One region of the Rhizobium sp. S163 genome, then DNA from elsewhere that is predicted to be linked to it. Evidence: predicted binding sites of a transcription regulator. Region 1 holds the regulator's gene; the other holds the start of a gene.
What was found. The regulator LexA, encoded in region 1, represses DNA repair genes until DNA is damaged. The targets are predictions, from matches to a motif close to TGTTCNNNNTGTGTTCNG.
Positions count from the first base shown of each region.

Region 2: a site for LexA is predicted at 6,021-6,038, ahead of dnaE (DNA polymerase III subunit alpha). Genes of this name have one in related genera too.

Region 1 covers NZ_JAUDSA010000003.1:151,648-159,529, forward strand. Annotated here, with positions in the region: gene gltA (citrate synthase) at 1-1,212, opposite strand, end outside; gene QTL96_RS00860 (ComEC/Rec2 family competence protein) at 1,606-3,951, shown strand; gene lexA (transcriptional repressor LexA) at 3,932-4,657, opposite strand; gene QTL96_RS00870 (VOC family protein) at 4,857-5,741, shown strand; gene kdsA (3-deoxy-8-phosphooctulonate synthase) at 5,738-6,580, shown strand; gene eno (phosphopyruvate hydratase) at 6,734-7,882, shown strand, end outside.
Region 2 covers NZ_JAUDSA010000005.1:75,872-83,753, forward strand. Annotated here, with positions in the region: gene QTL96_RS07220 (ribonuclease J) at 1-619, shown strand, start outside; gene mce (methylmalonyl-CoA epimerase) at 624-1,028, shown strand; gene QTL96_RS07230 (DUF1467 family protein) at 1,153-1,434, shown strand; gene proS (proline--tRNA ligase) at 2,021-3,343, shown strand; gene QTL96_RS07240 (lipoprotein-releasing ABC transporter permease subunit) at 3,363-4,670, shown strand; gene QTL96_RS07245 (ABC transporter ATP-binding protein) at 4,685-5,368, shown strand; gene QTL96_RS07250 (hypothetical protein) at 5,395-5,970, opposite strand; gene dnaE (DNA polymerase III subunit alpha) at 6,273-7,882, shown strand, end outside.

The sequences.
Region 1 (7,882 bases):
CGGATCTTCGATCATTTCGTTCCACTGTGCGATCCAGCCGACGGTGCGCGCGAGAGCGAACAGAACGGTGAACATGGTCGTGGGGAAGCCGAGAGCCTTGAGCGTGATACCCGAATAGAAGTCGATGTTCGGATAGAGCTTCTTCTCGATGAAGTATGGATCGGTCAGCGCGATGCGCTCGAGTTCCATGGCGACGTCGAGCAGCGGATCGTCCTTGATGCCGAGCTCGCCGAGCACTTCATGCGTCGTCTTCTGCATGATCTTGGCGCGCGGGTCGTAGTTCTTGTAGACGCGGTGGCCAAAGCCCATCAGGCGGAACGGATCGTTCTTGTCCTTGGCGCGGGCGATGTACTCAGGAATGCGGTCAACCGTGCCGATTTCCTGCAGCATGTTGAGAGCCGCTTCGTTGGCGCCGCCGTGAGCCGGGCCCCAGAGGCAGGCAATGCCGGCCGCGATGCAGGCGAACGGGTTTGCGCCCGAGGAGCCGGCGAGGCGAACGGTCGAAGTCGAAGCGTTCTGCTCGTGGTCGGCGTGCAGGATGAAGATGCGGTCCATGGCGCGGGCAAGCACCGGATTGACCACATATTCCTCGCAAGGAACAGCAAAGCACATGCGCAGGAAGTTCGACGCGTAGTCGAGGTCGTTCTTCGGGTAAACGAAGGGCTGGCCGATATGGTACTTGTAAGCCATGGCGGCGATCGTCGGCATTTTCGCGATCATGCGCAGCGAAGCGACCATGCGCTGGTGCGGATCGGTGATGTCGGTGCTGTCGTGGTAGAAGGCCGACAGAGCGCCGACGCAGCCGCACATGACGGCCATCGGATGCGCGTCGCGGCGGAAGCCGGTAAAGAAGCGGCTCATCTGCTCGTGCACCATGGTGTGATGCGTCACGCGATGGTCGAAGTCCTTCTTCTGCGCGGACGTCGGCAGTTCGCCGTAGAGAAGCAGGTAGCAGACTTCGAGGAAATCGCCCTGTTCGGCCAGCTGCTCGATCGGGTAACCGCGATGGAGCAGAACGCCCTCGTCGCCATCGATGTAAGTGATTTTCGATTCACAGGATGCGGTCGAGGTGAAACCAGGATCGTACGTGAAGGAAGCCGTGTTCTTGTAGAGGGCGCCGATATCGATGACATCAGGGCCGATCGTGCCGCTCTTGACCGGCAGGTCGACTGTTTTCTCACCGAGTTTCAGTGTTGCGCTTTGATCCGTCATTCTGATCCTCCAAACTGGCGGTTGGCGCCTTAAAAGCGCCATAGGGTTAAGCGTCGTCTGCGATAGCTATATGATCGCGCGCCTAATGCCAAGTTACCGTGATGCCATTTTGTGCATCGCAGTATCAACTTTTAAGCACTCCAGCGATGTCGTCTCCGCATAGCGGAAGTCAATGATAAACCTGACATTTTTGATGGTTTTATTTCCCGTTTGAATTCAAACGATTATAGTTGCGTTTAGGGTCCGCTGGCCTCATTCTGATTGCAGTTCAGGGTGGCTTTCGGGTGTCGTTGCATGCCGGAGTTGAATGGCAGTCACGTCGTTTTGATGCCACCCGAAGCGGCGCAAATTGCCAATTTGCCGACCGTAACAGGGCAAAATGCCCGTGCCATAATGACGCGCGCGCCATTGACGCAGTCAACGGCAGGTTTTCTGAGTCGCACAAGCCGGCAAGCCAACCGTCGGGCGACAGCTGCAGCGCAAGCATTCAGCACCGAATTCGACCACGGCCGCTCCTTCCTGGCGTCACCCGTCTTCCTCGGCGCTGGCGCCGTCGCCTGGTTCCGGCTCGCCGTCGATGTGCCCCCTATGCGGCTCCTAGCCTGGGCTATCCTTTTCGGTATCGTCTTCGTCTTGGCGGGCTCCGCGCGCGTCGCGACACGCCGTGTGGCGATCTCAGGCCTGCTTGTCGTCCTCGGTATGTTCGCGGCGCAACTCGAGACGTGGCGCGCTGATACCGTCGTTCTCGATACGGCGGTGACAACGACTGTGACCGGCCGCGTGGAACGGCGGGAGGGCGACGATAACGGCCGCTGGCGCTATATCGTCAGGGTGACACGCACTGATGAGCCTGCGCTCAAGCGTCCGCCGCAGCAGGTCTCACTTGTCGCGCGTGCCGGTGAGCCCGTCGCGGTCGGCGGTTGGCTGACCGGCCGTGTGCGCCTGACGCCGCCGGCGGGACCGGCGTTGCCCGAACTCAACGATTTCGCCTTCTCTGCCTATTTCGACGGCATTGGCGCCAACGGCTTCTTCTACGGCGTTCCGCAGCCCAACCCCTCGCAGGCGGATGCCATCGATCTCTCCGCCGTCGATCGCGCCATGGAATGGCTCTACGGTTTGCGCAGCAGCATCGGCGACCGTATCCGCAGCATCCTGCCTGGCGACACCGGCGCCTTCGCCGCCTCGCTGGTCACCGACGAGAGACGTGCCATCTCCAACGAGACGACGGAGGCGTTGCGCCAATCCGGCCTCGCGCATATCGTGGCGATCTCGGGCCTCAACATGGCGCTGTCTGCAGGCATCTGCTTCGTCGGGCTGCGCCTGTTCTTCGGCCTCTTCCCCGGTTTCGCGCAGGCCTTTCCGACCAAGAAGCTCGCCGCCGGCAGCGCGCTTCTGGCGTTGACGGCCTATTACATGATCTCAGGCTTTGCCGTATCCGCCGAGCGCGCCTTCATCATGATGGCGATCATGCTGGTCGCCGTGCTGTTCGATCGCCCCTCGATCAGCCTGCGCAACATCGCGCTCTCGGCGCTGCTGATCATCCTGATGTCGCCATCGGAGGTGCTGGGCCCCAGCTTCCAGATGTCCTACGCCGCAACGCTGGCGCTGGTCGCAGGCTTTGCCGTCTGGACCAGGAGACGGCACCGAGAGAGCGTCTTCCTGACGCACCCCGCAATTAAGCCGGTTATGGCCACGTTCCGCTTCTTCGGCGGCATCGCGCTGACCTCGATGATCGGTGGTTTCTCGACGGCGCTGTTTTCGATCGAGCATTTTCACAGGCTGAGCGGCTACGGCCTGCCCGCCAACCTGCTCGCCATGCCCGTCATCTCCTTCATCGTCATGCCCTTCGGAATGCTCGCGATGTTGGCGACGCCCTTTGGCCTCGATGCGGCGCCATGGATCGTCGCCGGCTTCGGGCTGGATCTGGTGATCGATATCGCCAAGATGGTTTCCGGCTGGGGCGGCAGTGTCGATATCGGGCGGATACCGGAGTGGTATTTTGCGCTAGCCGTCCTCGGCTTCCTCGTCTGGGGTCTGATGCGCACACGCCTGCGATGGATCGGCGCTGCGGTTGCCGCGCTAGCAACGCTTGTCGTCGTCCTGCTCCCGGCCGCACCGGCGCCAGAGCTGGTTGTCTCCGAGGATGGAAGCCTCGTGGCATCAGTCAAGAGCGACAGCCTCGCCAGCAACCGCGAACGGCCGCCCGACTTCATCTTCGGGCAATGGCAGCGCGCGCTCGCCATCGAAGACCACAAGCCGCCCGAGATGCTCGACGGCGAGGCCTTGCCCATTCTGAGAAGGGGCGAGCCAAGGCCAAGACTGACGTTGAAACAACAACGCGAAGCCCGCGCCATGATGCGCGCTGCTGCGGCTTCCACAAACGACAATGGCTTCCAATGCCTCAAAACGGCCTGGTGCGTGACAGCGCTCGACAGCGGCTACATCATCGCGACGCTCGAAAACGCCGCCTATCTCGGTCCCGCCTGCGATGTGGCCGATATCGTCATCACGCCGGTGCGCCTCCGCCAGGCGACATGCCGCTCCGGCGCAATGCTATTGACCGGCGAAACCCTCAGACGATCGGGCGCCGTTGAAATCCGCATCGACGAGCAGGGGACACCCGTCGTCAAAGCAGCCTATGAAAGTCTCGGTCGCCCCTGGATGCGCCATCGCGCCTATGACTGGCGCAACGACAGCTTCAGCGATGATCCGTCACCACTCAGTGATACCGGCGAATAAGCCCGACGAGCTTGCCCTGAACCTTGACGCGGTCAGGCCCGAAAATGCGGGTCTCATAAGCCGGGTTGGCCGCCTCAAGCGCGATCGACGCGCCCTTGCGGCGGAAACGCTTCAGCGTTGCCTCTTCATCGTCGACAAGCGCCACGACGATATCGCCGGGGTTGGCGGTGTTGCCGTTGCGGATGATGACGGTGTCGCCGTCGAAAATGCCGGCTTCGATCATCGAGTCGCCCTTGACCTCGAGCGCATAATGCTCGCCGGAGCCGAGCATGTCGGCGGGGACGGTGATGTCGTGGGTGTTGTTCTGGATCGCCGAGATCGGCACACCGGCAGCGATGCGGCCCATGACGGGAACGGAAGCCGAGTTGCCGTTGTCGGCGCTTGGCGCGGCTTTCGGGGCAGGGGCTGCGGCCACCGGCTGCGGTTTGCCGAGGCTGCCCTCGATGACGCTCGGCGAAAAGCCGCGTCGCGGCTGCAGGCTCGGATTATAGGCCTCCGGCAGCTTGATGACCTCAAGCGCGCGCGCCCGGTTAGGCAGCCGGCGAATGAAGCCGCGCTCTTCCAGAGCCGTGATCAGCCGGTGAATGCCGGATTTTGATGCGAGATCGAGTGCATCCTTCATTTCGTCGAAGGATGGCGGAACGCCCGACTCTTTCATCCGCTCATGAATGAACAGAAGCAGTTCTTGTTGCTTGCGTGTCAGCATCGAAATGAACCCCAGAGTCGTGAAACAAAGCCAGAACGGACACTATATGTTCCATATGTGTTCCGCAAGTGCCTAAATTTTCGTAAAACTTGGCTCGGAATCGTCGCGATTTTGCACTTCATTCGATTTAACCGCGCTCGCCTCTTGCATTGTGGCGAAAGCCAGCGCACATCTCTGCCGATTTCGGGAGGATTTGCTGATGCGTGACCCCCATCCTCTGGACCACGTGGTGCTGCCGGTCGTCAATATCGAGATGGCGCGCGAGCGCCTGGGCAAGCTCGGTTTCACCGTCGCCGTCGATGCGCGGCACCCATTCGGCACCGAGAATGCCTGCGTCTTCTTCGCCGACAAAACCTATCTCGAGCCGCTCGGCGTCGCCAGTCTGGAGACTTACGAGGCGGCCATAGGAGACGGCAACGTTTTCACCGCTCGCGACCGCGCCTTTCGCTTCCGCTGCGGCGACGACGGCTTGTCGGCTATCGTCTTCGGCACGCCGGATGCCGATAGCGATCACGCCCGCTTTACTGCCGATAGCATGAGCGGCGGCGACATGCTAGAGTTCGCCCGGCAGATGAAGATGCCGGATGGTTCCGAGGCGACCGCCGCGTTCCGCCTCGCTTTCGCGGCCGATCTACGCGCGCCCGATTTCTTCCTCTTCGCCTGCCAGCGCGTCAACCCCCTGCCCAGCGACCGCAAGGCGTTGGAAACGCACGCGAACGGCGTTTTGGGCATCTTGTCGATCGTGCTCTCGTCGTCCGATCCGAAGGCGTTCGCGCCGCTGTTGCAGTTGGCGTCTGATGCGCAGGCGACCCGCGAGGAGGCGTTCGGTGTCAGCCTCGATGCCGGCAACGCCTGTATCAATATCCTGTCGCCGGATGGCTTGAACGCCTACTACGATCTCTCCGAGCCCAAGGCCGATCGCGGCTTGCGCGGCGCGGCGATTGTCTTTTCCGTTGCCGATCTCGCCGTGACAGAGGCGCATTTGGCTGCTAACGGGATCACCTATACACGCAAGAACAATCGAATTCTGGTGAAGGCCGCACCCGGCCAGGGTGCGCTCTTCGCCTTCGAGGAGAAACGATGACTGAAACCAATTCCGAAGTGGCCGTTGGCGAAGGCGCCGGCCGTGTGGTGTTTTCCAACGCCGGCAAGCTGTCGCTGATCGCCGGCCCCTGCCAGATGGAAAGCCGCGACCATGCCTTCATGATCGCCGGCACGCTGAAGGAGCTCTGCGACAAGCTCGGCATCGGCCTTGTCTACAAGTCCTCCTTCGATAAGGCCAACCGCACGTCGCTGTCGGCCCAGCGCGGCATCGGGCTTGAAACGGCGCTTGAGGTGTTCGCCGATCTCAAGAAGGAATACGGTTTTCCTGTCTTGACCGACATCCACACCGAGGAGCAGTGCGCCGAAGTCGCCACTGTCGTCGATGTGCTGCAGATCCCGGCCTTCCTTAGCCGGCAGACGGACCTGCTGGTCGCCGCCGCCAAGACCGGCCGCGCCATCAACGTCAAGAAGGGCCAGTTCCTGGCGCCTTGGGACATGAAGAACGTGCTTGCCAAGCTGAATGCCAGCGGCAACCCGAACATCATGCTGTGCGAACGCGGCGCTTCCTTCGGCTACAACACGCTGGTCTCCGACATGCGCTCGCTGCCGATCATGGAAGCCATGGGCGCGCCTGTTGTTTTCGACGCGACCCATTCGGTGCAGCAGCCGGGCGGGCAGGGCGGCTCCAGTGGCGGGCAGCGCGAATTCGTGGAAACGCTGGCGCGTGCCGCCGTTGCCGTCGGTGTCGCCGGTGTGTTCGTCGAGACGCACGAAGATCCCGACAACGCGCCGTCGGATGGCCCGAACATGGTCTATCTCAAGGATATGCCGCGCCTGCTTGAGAAGCTGCTGGCCTTCGACGCCATCGCCAAGGGCTGACGTTCAAAAGACTGACACGTTCGTGTATTAGGCCACGAGGAATAAAGCGGCGAAGCATGCGCAAAACGGCCCTAAACTGCCATTGTAATTTGCGCATCTTCGATTAAAGACGAATTTCAAACGATTTATCCACCCTCAAGCAGAGAAGAGCCGATGACCGCTATTACCGATATTATCGCCCGCGAGATTCTCGACAGCCGTGGTAATCCCACCGTCGAAGTCGATGTCTATCTCGAAGATGGCAGCATGGGCCGCGCCGCCGTTCCGTCGGGCGCGTCGACCGGCGCGCACGAAGCCGTCGAACTTCGCGATGGTGGCAAGCGTTATCTCGGCAAGGGTGTCGAAAAGGCCGTCGAAGCTGCCAACACGGAAATCTTCGACGCCATCGGCGGCATCGACGCTGAAAACCAGATCCAGATCGACAACATCATGATCGAGCTGGACGGCACGCCGAACAAGTCGCGTCTCGGCGCCAACGCCATCCTCGGCGTTTCGCTCGCCGTTGCCAAGGCTGCCGCTGAAGCTGCCGGCCTGCCGCTCTACCGCTACGTTGGTGGCGCTTCCGCGCACCTGCTGCCGGTTCCGATGATGAACATCATCAACGGCGGCGCGCATGCCGACAACCCGATCGACTTCCAGGAATTCATGATTCTGCCGGTTGGCGCTGATTCCATCCGCGAAGCCGTTCGCATGGGCTCTGAAGTCTTCCACACGCTCCGCAAGGAACTCGCGGCCCAGGGTCATAACACCAACGTCGGCGACGAAGGCGGTTTCGCACCGGGCCTGAAGAGCGCTCCGGAAGCCCTCGACTTCATCATGAAGTCGATCGAGAAAGCCGGCTACAAGCCTGGCGAAGACATCCATCTCGGCCTCGACTGCGCCTCGACCGAATTTTTTAAGGACGGCAAGTACGTTCTCGAAGGCGAAGGCCGCACGCTGGAGCCGGGCGCAATGGCTGAATACCTGGCGCAGCTCGCTGCCCAGTACCCGATCATCTCGATCGAAGACGGCATGGCCGAAGACGACTGGGATGGCTGGAAGGCTCTGACGGATCTGGCCGGCAAGAAGGTTCAGCTGGTCGGCGACGATCTCTTCGTCACCAACTCGGCTCGCCTGCGCGACGGTATCAAGATGGGCGTCGCCAACTCGATCCTCGTCAAGGTCAACCAGATCGGTTCGCTGACGGAAACGCTCGACGCCGTCAACACCGCGCACAAGGCAGCCTACACCGCCGTCATGTCTCACCGTTCGGGCGAAACCGAAGATTCGACGATTGCCGATCTCGCCGTTGCCACCAACTGC
Region 2 (7,882 bases), on a different contig from region 1:
CGTCGAGCAGGGCGTTCACATCATCACCGATAGCGAAGCGCTGGTTCACGTCTCCGGCCACCCGCGCCGCAACGAACTGCAGAAGATGTACGAACTGACACGGCCGACGGTCGTCGTTCCCGTGCACGGCGAAGCCACGCATTTGACCGCCCACAAGGAGCTCGCGGAGCAATCCGGCATCTCCACCGTTCCGCGCGTGCGCAACGGTGATGTCCTGCGCCTGGCGCCCGGTACGGTGGAAGTGATCGACGAAGCCCCCCATGGCCGCATCTTCAAGGACGGCACGCTGATCGGCGATTTCGACGAAATGGGCATCGGCGACCGTAAGAAACTCTCCTATGTCGGCCATGTCGCGCTGAACGTCGTGATCGACGCCCGCTTCGACATCATCGGCGAACCCGACATGGTGTCGATCGGGCTGCCTGTCTACGACGATGAAGGCGACGAGTTCGAAGACACGCTCTATGACGCCGCGCTGAGCGCCTTCGAGAGCATTCCGCGCGCACGTCGCAAGGATCTGGACCTGCTGCAGGAATCGATGCGTCGCGCGGTTCGCTCGACAGCCAACCAGATCTGGGGCAAGAAGCCGCTGGTCACCGTCTTCGTCACCAAGGTCTGATCCGATGCTCGGCCGCGTCAACCATGTCGCCATAGCCGTTCCCGATCTCGCAGCCGCCACGGCCGCCTATCGAGACATGCTGGGCGCCACGGTGTCGGCGGCCGAGGCATTGCCGGAGCACGGCGTCACCGTCGTCTTCGTGGAATTGCCGAACACCAAGGTCGAGCTGCTTGAGCCGCTCGGCCCCCAATCCCCGATAGCGGCCTTCCTGGAGAAGAACCCGTCCGGCGGCATGCATCACATCTGTTATGAGGTGAGCGATATCATCGCGGTCCGCGACCAGATGCTTAGCTCCGGGGCGAGGGTGCTTGGCAATGGCGAACCGAAGATCGGCGCCCACGGCAAGCCCGTGCTCTTCCTGCATCCCAAGGATTTCTTCGGCACGCTGATCGAGCTCGAGCAGGTCTGATGACTGCGGCAGAGTGACCCAAACGCCGCTGCGTGGGTATAAGCCTCTCAACACTGCTTTGTATCGTCGCTGTTCCGTCTTATAAGGGCGGTGGCCCGACGCGGCTGCTTGGGTGGGAGATCTTATGCTGCAAACATTTCTACAGGGCTTTGCCGTCTACTTCATCGTCTGGTGGATGACGCTCTTTGCCGTCTTGCCGATCGGCTTGCGGACGCAGGCGGAGGACGACGATATCGTGCTCGGCACCGTGCACAGCGCGCCAACGCGGTTTCGGCCGCTCTTCACCTTCTCGCTGACGACGCTGGTCTCCGCCGTCATCTACACCCTCTGGTATGTCTCTTCGACCTATTTCGGCTGGGGCTTCGACGCCCTCCCGCAGATCGGTCCATCATTTTCGAATGTTTGAGAGCGCTTAAGGGCGTTTGCTCAGCAATTGAGCAGATGCGAAAGAAGGGGCGTCATACGCGTGTCATCAAGTTGCGGCATGGAGGTGCCGTAACGGAATGGGCAGCTTACGTTGCGGAAGATGGGCGTTTCGAGCTAGGGACGCGGTGTCGAAAAGCCAAAAAAAAACAAGGCTAAAAGCCTTGTTTTAAGTATCGCGTGATCCTTAACCGTTACCGGGGCTGCGACAAGCGCGCCTAAGATCTGATCCTCCCAAGACTTGACCGCGAAAATGGTAGGGATTTGAACTCCCTGCCTGTTTTGTGGGCTAAAGCTAGCTCAAAGATTGTGCTTTGTCATCAGATTTTTTTGCATTTTTGCTACACTCGAGTAAATTTTTTCTGTTGATAAGAGTTTCGCGCAAGTCATTATAATTTCGCCGCTTTCTTGGTTTCTTCGGTTTGCGGGCTCCAACTTGCTCTAAGAGAAGCCTGTGGAAATCCCTCGCGGGTTTCCTTCCTGCCGCGAAGCGGTTATGAACGCTGCCAACATTGTGATTGCCTTCGATTCCGCTATTTGGCGGCGTCTCAACAGCTCTGGAATTCGCCATGCGTCTGTCTCGCTACTTCATGCCCATCCTCAAGGAAAACCCCAAGGAGGCAGAAATCGTCTCCCACCGGTTGATGCTGCGCGCCGGCATGATCCGGCAGCAGTCGCAGGGGATCTACTCCTGGCTGCCGCTGGGCAAGCGCGTGCTCGACAAGGTCAACAATATCATTCGCGAGGAGCAGAACCGCTCCGGCGCCATCGAGCTGTCGATGCCGACCCTGCAGTCGGCCGAGCTCTGGCAGGAAAGCGGCCGCTACGACGCCTACGGCAAGGAGATGCTGCGCATCAAGGACCGTCAGGACCGTCCGATGCTTTATGGCCCGACCAACGAAGAGATGGTCACCGATATTTTCCGGTCTTCGGTCAAGTCTTACAAGGACTTGCCGCTGAACCTCTATCACATCCAGCTGAAGTTCCGCGACGAAATCCGTCCGCGTTTCGGCACCATGCGCTCGCGCGAATTCATGATGAAGGACGCCTATTCCTTCGACATGACCCGCGAAGGCGCCGAGCATTCCTACAAGAAGATGTTCGCGGCTTACCTGCGCACCTTCGATCGTCTCGGCCTGCGCGCCATTCCCATGCGCGCCGACACCGGCCCGATCGGCGGCGATCTCAGCCACGAGTTCATCATCCTCGCCGACACCGGTGAATCGGAAGTCTACAGCCACAAGGATTTCGTGAATTTCGATATCCCCTCGGTCGACACCAACTTCGACGACGTCGCCGGCCTGGACACGATCTTCAAGAAGTGGACCTCGGTCTACGCCGCCACCTCCGAGATGCATGACGAAGCCGCCTTCGACGCCATCCCCGAGAGCGATCGCCTGTCCGCACGCGGAATTGAAGTCGGCCATATCTTCTACTTCGGCACGAAATATTCCGAGCCGATGGGCGCGAAGGTGCAGGGACCTGATGGCAAGGAACACGCCGTCCACATGGGTTCTTACGGTATCGGCCCGACACGCCTTGTTCCCGCCATCATCGAAGCATCGCATGACGAGAACGGAATCATCTGGCCGGCCTCGGTCGCGCCTTTCGATGTCGTCGTGATCAACATGAAGGCCGGCGACGCCGCTTGCGACGCAGCCTGCGAGAAGATCTACGCGGAGCTCTCCAAGGCCGGCGTCGATGTTCTCTATGACGATACCGACGATCGCGCCGGCACCAAGTTCGCAACCGCGGACCTGATCGGCGTGCCCGTACAGATCATCGCCGGCCCGCGCGCGGTCGCGAACGGCGAAGTGGAAGTCAAGGACCGCAAGACTGGCGCCCGCGAAACGATGACCATCGACGCGGCAATCAATAAGCTCTTGGGCTAAGAAGAAGGCGGGAGGCGAAATGGCAGACGCAGCGGTGAGCCAGCAGGGATCCAAATCCGGCTCGGCTGCGGCCAGCAGGCCATTTTCCGCTTTCGAGCGACTTGTGGCGTGGCGCTATCTGCGCGCACGCCGCAAGGAAGCCTTCATCTCGGTGATCGCCGGCTTCTCCTTCATCGGCATCATGCTCGGCGTCGCGACGCTGATAATCGTCATGGCCGTGATGAACGGTTTCCGCACCGAACTGATCTCGCGCATCCTCGGCATCAACGGCCACATGATCGTGCAGCCGGTCGATGGGCCCTTTACCGATTATCCGGCGCTGACCGATCGCCTGGGCGCCGTCCCCGGCATCAAGGTGGCGCTGCCACTCGTCGAAGGCCAGACGCTGGCCTCAGGCGCGGGCGGCGCTGGCACCGGCGCTTTGGTTCGCGGCATCCGCGCCGAAGACCTGAGCAAGGTGAAAACCGTCTCCGACAACATCAAGTCCGGTGACCTCGTCGGCTTTGCGGCTGGCCAGGGCGTTCTCATCGGCTCGCGCATGGCAGACCAGCTCGGCCTGCAGGCGGGCGACACCATTACGCTCATATCACCGGAAGGTGACGTGACGCCGATGGGCATCAATCCGCGCGTCAAATCCTACAAGGTCTCGGGCATCTTCGAGATCGGCATGTCGGAATACGACGCGACGATCATCTATATGCCGCTCGAGGAAGCGCAGCTCTATTTCAACGCCGAAGGGCTGGTGCAGTCGATCGAGCTCTATGTCGACAATCCCGACAATATCGACGAGCTGCGCCCCAAGGTGGAGGCCGCCGCCGGCCGTCAGATCGCGATTACCGACTGGCGCCAGCGTAACCAGACCTTCTTCTCGGCCCTGCAGGTCGAGCGCAACGTCATGTTCATGATCCTGACGCTGATCGTTCTCGTCGCCGCCCTGAACATCATCTCCGGCCTCATCATGCTGGTGAAGGACAAGGGCAGCGATATCGCGATCCTCAGAACCATGGGCGCGAGCTCCGGCGCCATCATGCGCATATTCTTCATGACGGGTGCCGCGATCGGCCTGGTCGGCACTTTTGCCGGCGTGCTGCTCGGCGTCATCGTCTGCATCAACATCGAGAAAATCCGCGCGTTCTTCTCCTGGCTGTCGGGCACGGTGCTGTTCGACCCGCAGCTCTATTTCCTCAGCCAGCTGCCGGCCAAGATGGAGGTCGGCGAAACGGTCTCCGTCGTCGTCATGGCGCTGACGCTGTCTTTCTTCGCGACAATCTTCCCCGCATGGCGCGCTTCCAAGCTCGATCCCGTGCAGGCCCTGCGCTACGAATAAGGAATGCTGATTACATGAAGCGGAATACCGTTCTCAAGCTTTCCGGCGTCGAGCGTCACTATGGCCAGGGAGAGACCCAGCTTTCGATCCTGAAGAAGGCTGACCTGACCATCAACAGCGGCGAGATCGTCGCGCTTGTGGCTCCATCAGGCACCGGCAAGTCGACCCTGCTGCACTTGGCGGGCCTGCTCGAGCATCCCGATGGCGGCGAAGTCACCATCAGCGGCAATGCTTGCAATGGCCTCTCCGACGATAAGCGCACGGCGATCCGGCGCAGCGAGATCGGCTTCGTCTACCAGTTCCACCACCTGCTTCCGGAATTCTCGGCGCTTGAAAACATCATGATGCCGCAGATGATCGCCGGCCTGCCGCGCAACGAAGCCAAGGTGCGGGCAGGGCAGCTGCTCGACTACATGCGCATCGGCCACCGGGGCGCCCATCGTCCGGGGGAACTCTCTGGCGGTGAACAGCAGCGCGTGGCGATCGCCCGCGCCGTCGCCAACGCGCCGAGCCTTCTGCTCGCCGACGAACCAACAGGCAATCTCGACCCTGAGACGGCGAGCTACGTCTTTGAAGCGTTGGAAGCGTTGGTGCGCCAGTCCGGCCTCGCGGCCCTGATCGCCACCCACAACCACGAGCTCGCGGCCCGCATGGACCGCCGCGTCACCATCGCCGATGGCAAGGTCGTGGATTTCTGAGATTTCACCGCCTGGTCAGGACCAATCTAGCCGCCGCAGATCGACTGCCCGGTTTCGTCCTTCCAGTCGGCAATCGTGATCGTGCGTGCCTCGGCCTTCGCATCCTTTCCGTCTCGCTGCAGCTTGCCGGTAAGCGCATTGTAGTCGCATGAGCCGCCGCCATCCGGATCCAGCGTGTCGTAATGGCTGTAGGTGTAGCCGGCGACGACGAACTGGTTGTTGCGGTAGGCAAGCGTCAGCGTCTGCTCCCAGCGGTCGCGGCCGATGGCGCTGTTCTGCGAGTGGATGGCGATCGAGCTCTTGCCCGCCGCCTTGATCGCCGGTTCCTGGCCGTAAATCCCCTCCGCCACCGTGGTTCCCCAGATCTTGCCGGGCGCGCTGGTCGTAAGCCGCAACAGGTCGTGGTCATCCCGCAGATAGATGTAGACGCCGAGCTGGTCGTCGGCGGCATCGTCGGGAGCCTCGGCGAGCAACGCCAGGTCTGGCTTGCCATCGCCGTTCCAGTCGCCGACCGCCACATCGACGATGCGCGCCGGATCAGGATCCGCGCCGAAGGCCGCGTTGGCTGAAAGCAGGACTGCCATAAAGATGAATCGACGCATGCTCGTCTCCCGTTTGCCGTTAACCAAACAGAAAACAATCCTGTTGACAACGGAACAAGAGAAGAACAAAATAAAAACATAAGAGCACAGGAGAGCCAAATGACTGACATGATCCGCGATATCGCAGCATTCACCTCCATCGCAATGTTTATTGCCAGCTTCTCTTTGATCTGCATGGCAATGTAAGAATAACGGGGACCGCATGGCTGTCATGCGGTCCGATGGTACCCGCTTCTCTGGACATCCACGTCCCCAAATCCGACAATGCATCCGATTCATACGGATGCGCGGAAAGGCATATCATGGCGGGCACTGAAAACGGCGCGAGCGACTTCATCGGCGGTACGCCGGGCTTCGTTCACTTGCGTGTGCACTCCGCCTTCTCGCTGCTTGAGGGGGCGCTGCCGCTCAAGAAAATTCTCTACAAGGCATCGGGCGATAGCCAGCCGGCGATCGCCATCACCGATACCAACAATCTATTCGTCGCACTGGAATTTGCGCAGAAATCGATGGACGAAGGTCTGCAGCCGATCATCGGCTGCCAGGTCTCCATCGATATGGAAGACGGCCTCGAGACCGAGCGCCGCGGCGGCCAGCAGCAGTTGGCGAAACTGCCGTCGATCGTGCTCCTGTCCGCCACCGATGCAGGCTATGAACGGCTGGTGGATCTCGTCAGCCGTGCCTATCTCAGCGGCGAGGGCGCCGGGCAGGCGGTCCACATCAAGGCGTCGTGGCTCGACGAGCTCGGCACGGAGGGCCTGATCGCGCTGTCAGGCGCATCGACCGGCCCGATCGACATGCCGCTGAAAGAGGGGCACATCGCGCCGGCGACCGCGCGCTTGCTGTCGCTGAAGGACAAGTTCGGCGACCGACTCTACATGGAGCTTCAGCGCCAGGGTACCTATGACAAGCGCCACGAGCAGCGGGTGATCGGACTTGCCTATGAGCACGAGATCCCGCTGGTCGCGACCAACGAGGCCTTCTTCCCGACGCGCGACGATTACGACGCGCACGACGCGCTGATGGCCGTGGCGCACAATGCCATCGTCTCCGACGACACGCGTTTTCGCCTGACGCCTGATCACTACCTGAAGAGCCGCGCCGAGATGGTGAAGCTTTTCGCCGATCTGCCCGAGGCGCTTGAAAATACGGTGGAGATCGCCCGCCGCTGCTCCTTCGTTTTGAAAACCCGCAAGCCGATCCTCCCACGCTTCACCGGCGCCACCGCGGATCCGGAAGAGGCGGAGCGCGCCGAATCGCTGGAGCTTCGCCGCCAGGCGGTCGAAGGTCTCGACATGCGCCTTCAGACGCTCGGCATGTCTGCGGGCTATGAGGAGAAGGATTACCGCGACCGCCTGGAATTCGAGCTCAGCGTTATCGAGCGCATGAAATTCCCCGGCTACTTCCTGATCGTTGCCGACTTCATCAAGTGGGCGAAGCTGCAGGATATCCCGGTTGGCCCCGGCCGCGGCTCCGGTGCGGGCTCGCTGGTCGCCTATGCGCTCACCATCACCGACGTCGATCCACTGCGCTTCTCGCTGCTCTTCGAACGCTTCCTCAATCCGGAACGCGTCTCGATGCCCGACTTCGATATCGACTTCTGCCAGGATCGCCGCGAAGAGGTGATCCGCTACGTGCAGAAGAAATATGGCCGCGAGCAGGTGGCACAGATCATCACCTTCGGCTCGCTACAGGCGCGCGCCGCCCTTCGCGACGTCGGCCGCGTGTTGGAAATGCCCTACGGCCAGGTCGACAAGATCTGCAAGCTGGTGCCGAACAATCCGGCCAACCCGACACCGCTGTCGAAGGCGATCGAGGAAGAGCCGAAGCTGCAGGAGGAGGCCGACAAGGAGCCCGTCGTCGCCCGCCTGCTCGATATCGCGCAGAAGATCGAAGGTCTCTACCGCCACGC